Regions from separate parts of the Paenibacillus sp. LX16 genome, predicted to be linked through region 2. Evidence: riboswitches for the same ligand, from Rfam matches in the RefSeq annotation. Region 2 holds a riboswitch; the other holds the start of a gene.

Region 1 (3,145 bases), 2.0 Mb from region 2:
TTTCAAGCTGCTTGCTGCCACACCCTTGGCCACTTCATTGCAGACGATATCATAATGTGAAGTAGAACCACGGATGACCGTTCCCAGCGTAATTACGGCATCATATTTGCCGCTTGCAGCCATTTTTTGTGCAATTAGTGAAATTTCAAATGCACCCGGAACCCAGGCTACATCAATTTCATCTTCCTGTGCACCATGTCGTTGAAGTGCGTCAATTGCGCCGCTTAACAGCTTGCTTGTAATAAACTCATTAAATCTGCCCACCACAATACCATATTTTAAACCGTTCGATACGAGATTACCTTCTAGAAAACGTGCCATGTTTAATCAACCTCTCTTAGTTTAATTATTTAGGGACTTCGGATAATACTTCAGATTTACTTGGAACCGAGATGTATTTTTACAATGACAAACGACGACGGTATTCCACCAAATGCTGAATACTGATCAGCTTCAATTGATGTCGCTTGGCGACCACTGCCAGATCAGGCAGGCGGGCCATTGAGCCATCTTCCTTTATAATTTCGCAAATGACCCCAGCAGGCTTGAAGCCACTGAGTCGGGCCAGATCAACAGCCGCTTCAGTGTGACCAGCACGCTGCAAGACGCCACCATCGCGAGCAATCAGCGGGAACATGTGACCAGGCTTGCGGAAATCACTTCCTGTGACTGCTTCGTCTGCCAAGGCGCGTACAGTCAAGGAGCGCTCGGCCGCTGAAATACCCGTTGTTGTCTCCATATGATCTACCGATACCGTAAAGGCAGTACCGTGGAAATCTGTATTTTGCTCTACCATAGGATGCAATTCCAAGACCTCGGCTCTTTGTCGTGTGATTGGCACACAGACCAACCCGCGACCTTCTGTAATCATGAAATTAATGACCTCAGGCGACGCTTTTTCAGCCAAAGCGATAAAATCGCCTTCATTTTCGCGCTGTTCATCATCGACTACAATGACGACCTTACCTTTTTTTAAGTCCTCCAACGCTTCTTCGATGGAATCCAAACGAATCTCTTCGTCATGTTCCAACTCGCCATGCTCTATGAAGTTTGCCATTGCACTTGTTTGGCTACCTCTATCCATAACACTTTCCTCCTTATGTCTTGTGCCACGAATGCTCCTAAACAGGCTTACCATTCAATATCAGGCAAAGCCGTGTTTCGCCAAATAGTCCAAACTGAGAGGAGCCTTTTCTACTCTCTCCGCCTCCGCTGCACCTCTGTAACTTAAAAGCTGTTCTACATATTTGCCCAAAATATCGCATTCGATATTGACGGTATCCCCCTCACGTTTGGCTTGTAAGGCCGTTTCGGATAAGGTGTGGGGAATAATGGATACGGCAAAGGTATCTCCCGTACGCTGTGCGACTGTGAGGCTGATACCATCAATTGTGATTGACCCTTTGAGAAGAATATATTTAAATAATGTTTGATTTTTAGGCTCAATTTCGAACACAACTGCATTCTGGTCTGATGTCACCCCGCGAATCGTTCCCGTCCCGTCCACATGTCCTTGCACGATATGTCCTCCGAACCTTCCGCTCGCCGCCATCGCTCGCTCCAGATTGATTCGGCTGCCTGATCTCAACTCTTTCAGATTACTGCTGCGAAAGGTTTCCGGCATCACATCAACCTTAAAGTCTTTCGTACCGATCTGTATCGCTGTCAGGCAAACGCCATTCACCGAGACACTGTCTCCTATTTTCAAATCGCCCAACACCACGGAACCCGAAATCCCCAGCACCATCGCTTCACCGCTTTTAGAAATCGTTTGAATGCGACCCACTTCCTCGACCAATCCGGTAAACATGCCTTCACTCCTTTCCACTACATTTCAGTTTATCCCTAATTCATCGGCTATAAGCGCAAAAAACCCCCAGTTCGGATTCAATCCGTCATGGGGGTGATGAGAGTCACATTTGTAGTATACAAGCGCAGTTCATATGCATCTTAAGACGACATGAAATCATAGGTTTGCCAATAGAAAGCATGACTGAGGATACAACCAAATACGCTCTGAACACCATCAAAAAGAAAGCTTAAGCAAGCTATCGCCCGATGCTGTCCTACAACGAAATAAGCCGTACGCACAATTGGGTATGCTAAAAATCGGCACATGTCACGTCATGCACATGCGCTTCGTATCCTTCTCCCATCCAGACTATACTGTCGGTCCCGGATTTGCACCAGGTCCACCTTCTGCCGATCATTCAGCATCCGGGTCACGGACTAAGCCATGCTGTTTCTCACAAAAACGATCCACAAACATGTCATCACCGCCGGTGGGGAATTTCGCCCCGCCCCGAAGGATCTTGCTCTTATTTAATTGAATTAACATTAAACTTGTTACGTATATTAGCACCGACTTCTAAAAAAAGCAAGTTATCTAATAGAAGCTCCTGCTTTGGTTTTGACATATTGGCTGGAGAGTTCTTCAAACCAGGTTTTGTCATTCATATGAAGCGCCAAGTCAATCAAATCGGCCAATTCCTCGACTCCCAACTCTGTTGCATGATCAAAGGTAATTACGGCTGAAGCAACAGGTCCCCGCCCTTCCTCAGAACATGCTTCATAATCCAGGCGCACATCAACATGTCCGTCAATAAACTCGCATTTCAGAAAATAAATAATTTCGCACATTAAAATGGGGCGTACCTGTGTTTCTAACACGCAATCCATCACCTTGGCAGAATAATGCTGGTTCGTCAGCGTGAATTTGTGTTCTGTCGCTGCCAACGATGCCCGTCCAAAATCATCCGTAAACTTTAGCTCCACTGGCTTGATGTTCATAACCTTAGGGATCTGCTTCTTTATAATTTCGATTATTTCAACTGTATTCAGCTTAATCATTACCTGCACCTCATTGCATCTTAAAATTCAGAAGAAAACTTTTTAACGTGCCTCTTATAGGCCTCCACTCCTATATCGGAAATCATTACCTGTTTTTTTATGCTTCAACCCATAAACGACAAAAAAGATTCTTTGCGCAATAAGCGCAAAGAATCTTGATCGAACCACTACGATAACAGCGGCTAACAATGTTAATCGATGATTATGCAAAAAACGTAATTATAGCTCTGAAATTTCATGTTTCTTTTTCAGGATAGTCCAGCGACGCTCAATCTCCTGCTCAAAGGTAGCCAGC
Region 2 (3,145 bases):
TAGTTCTTTCTCCTCTGTGTCTGATGATCACTACATTGTTTTATTCGACATAAACCGACGAATTTTATAGATGTAATCATTGGGAAACGAGGAATAGTAGCATGTTTTAGACACTTTTTTTGAAAAACGGGTCTAAAGAACTATATTTTATATGGATACGAATACATAAAAAAGCCAAATCGGAGATGCAAAAGCATCTTCACAATTTGGCTTGGGTGAGTCATGAAAGGGACATTGAACTGTTAATTTTTTTGCTGACGTGAAATCATAAAGAGCGTAATCCAGATAAGCATAAAACCAGTCAATTGCGCTACAGTAACGATTTGCTGAAATGCGATCCAATTAATCACGACACCCACCATGGGAAAGCTCAATTCTGCCATCGTAGCATAAGACGCTTTGGTCGTACTTAAGCCTTTGTAATACAGCAATAAGCTAAGAAGACCCGGAAGCAATGCCTGCAATAGCAAGTTGATAATCACAGCTGCGCCTACCCATGTACCGGCAGGCATATTCCATGGCGCATGCTCTACAGAGGTGAGGACAATCAGCAGAGGAAGCGCCACCATGAAGCGGAGGGAGGTTACCGTTTCATATTTCATTGAACGAAGCAAGTAACTTCCCATGACTGTCGAACCACCCCATAGAACTGCTGCACCGAGTGCAAGCAGACTACCGACCTGGACAAAATCACGAACATGCCCGAAGGGGAGCGACCAACCGAAGGTCAGAAGATACGTCCCGAACAGAGCGACGACAATTAATAATCCAAAATGACGCGGCAACATTTCCTTCAAAATAATACGGGCTAGAACAATAGCGACCAGCGGTTGAAGCTTCTGGAGCAAGAGTACAGCATTCAAATCACCATTGCTGAGCGCCATGGTAAAAATCACGCTGGCCAGAGCCGAGCCGCCCCACGAGACGAACAAAATAGCGAAAACTTGACGAAGCCGTACCGCTTTGAGTTCCTCACGATGCTTCCACAACATCGGTGTCAGAGCGAGGAAAAGCAGCATATGCTCCATAAGTACAATTTGTGTTGAAGTAAATGATTTTAGCAAAATAATACGAAACAGCGGGTCAGCGCCCCACAAGGCCGCTCCAATTGCGACCAGCCAAAAACCGTTTTTCATGTGCGAGCTACGATCAAAACCTTTGGATGTTAGTACAGTAGAAGATTGACTCATACTCAATTAGCTCCTTGCGAATACAGGACCGGTGGCACAAAAACCCCCGTCCATGGCGAAAGGCCATGCAAGACGGGGGTGATCAAATAAACTTGCCGCTTTATGCAAGTTAAATGAAGTTACTGCAAAACCAATAACGCAGTATTCATCCACTTCGCGGCATGTTGATATTTCGATCTTCTTCCATCCGGACTTTACCGTCGGCTTTGGCATCTCACCAAATCAGTCCGTATCCTGTTGCCAGATACAGAGTCGCGGGCTTAGCTCCATGAGCCATACCGCCGGTTGGGAATCACACCCTACCCCGAAGATCCTTATTCCGTTTTTAATTTCTCCTATAGGATATACCTGTTTTAGAATGAAGTCCAGTGAAAAATGTGTGTATATCTAACAATGATTTTCATCTGTTTTTCGAAAGCGCTCTACGAAATTACATATTACGAGGTAATATCCTTATACTCAATACGTCGAATCGCCGCATAAGCCACAAGCATTCCCAGTATAGAGAAGCCAATTTGCACGGGGGCTATGGAGCTAAGTGTAGCGCCGTTATTATTGGAGAAAAGCAATGCTACAATCAGGATTGAGGTCACAATGGTGGTGGGTACAGAGTATCTTCGCATCCCCATATACAGCGGAACCAATCCCATAAAGCTGGCAGCAACGGCATTGATTAACGTCCGTGCTGATTGTTGACCCAGTATCGAAAGAGTAAGGTTATCCGGTACAATCAAGACAAACTGGTTGAGCAGATGAATAGCAGCCGTAATGATTATTTCAGATATAATAATAGACAAGAACGTAAACAGCAGCACAACCAAGAGCTTGGCGATCATCAACTTTTGACGGTGAATCGGATACATGAACAAGATCGTAATCGATTTGGATTTAAATTCTCCGACGATAAAGCGGCATAGCAAAACGGAGGAAAACACAATAAATGTGGCTCTTACAAAAATGTCTATTATATCCAAAAGTTGAGTGTACTGTGTAAATTCAGGTATTCCTTCACTTTGACTGTCCAGTGCGATAATACAGATCAGCCCAAGAATGCATGCATTGGCGATCAGTGCTGATCGGATATAACCCGCGAGATGAAATTTTTTCAGCTCCAACTGCATCAATTTAAGCATGGAGATCACCTCCGTTTAACAGCCGTAAAAAGTAGTCTTCCAGCGTGCTGCTTTTCTGATGAATGGAATCCACCTCTATATCATTTAAAATGAGCGTTTTCGTAATTTGTTTCTGCGGTACATTTGAATCGTAAATACGTATACTCTGTTCATTTAGTACCCTTATATTATTCAGATTCAGATGATGGGAGAGGACGTAGGTCGCTTTTTTACAATCGTTGGTCGTAAATTCGATATATTCCGTATTGGTTTCTCGCACCTGTTCCATCGACACTTCCTCAATCAGCCTTCCGTGATTAATCACGCCTACCGTATCCGCAATCTGCTCTATTTCCGCTAAAATATGACTGGACACGAGCAGGGTCATCCCATATTCCTTGCATAGCATATGGAATAATTGGCGGATTTCCTTGATTCCCACGGGGTCCAGACCATTAATCGGTTCATCCAAAATGAGTAGCTCTGGCTTAGTCGCAATAGCGCGGGCAATCCCGAGACGCTGTTTCATTCCCAGTGAAAAGTCTTTTACCGACTTGTCACCCGCATTCTGCAAGTTCACTAATTCCAGGGCATCCCGGACAGCCTGCTTATTATAGTAGCCCATGTATTCACAATGAAGTTCGAGATTTTGCTGCGCCGTTAGCCTGTCATAAAAAATCGGGTATTCAATAATCGAACCCATCCGTCCGAGCAGATGATACGATTTTGGCGTTAATTTCTCACCGAATAATTCAATTTCACCCGATGTCGGCTTGAGTAAATTCGTAATCATTTTCATCATCGTCGTCTTGCCTGCCCCGTTAGGGCCGAGAAAGCCATAGG

Evidence for each region. A riboswitch is a leader RNA that binds a small molecule or an ion and turns the genes downstream of it on or off. The one in region 2 is predicted to bind FMN.
Region 1: another riboswitch for FMN. It lies ahead of ribE (riboflavin synthase); the one in region 2 lies ahead of T3H97_RS06615 (DMT family transporter).

What each region holds. Positions count from the first base shown of each region.
Region 1 covers NZ_CP141152.1:3,444,723-3,447,867, forward strand. Annotated here, with positions in the region: gene ribH (6,7-dimethyl-8-ribityllumazine synthase) at 1-321, opposite strand, end outside; gene ribB (3,4-dihydroxy-2-butanone-4-phosphate synthase) at 401-1,084, opposite strand; gene ribE (riboflavin synthase) at 1,145-1,810, opposite strand; FMN riboswitch at 2,141-2,314, opposite strand; gene T3H97_RS15170 (IDEAL domain-containing protein) at 2,383-2,850, opposite strand; gene T3H97_RS15175 (thiamine pyrophosphate-dependent enzyme) at 3,070-3,145, opposite strand, start outside.
Region 2 covers NZ_CP141152.1:1,439,210-1,442,354, forward strand. Annotated here, with positions in the region: gene T3H97_RS06610 (methyl-accepting chemotaxis protein) at 1-1, opposite strand, end outside; gene T3H97_RS06615 (DMT family transporter) at 243-1,190, opposite strand; FMN riboswitch at 1,362-1,506, opposite strand; gene T3H97_RS06620 (ABC transporter permease) at 1,628-2,323, opposite strand; gene T3H97_RS06625 (ABC transporter ATP-binding protein) at 2,316-3,145, opposite strand, start outside.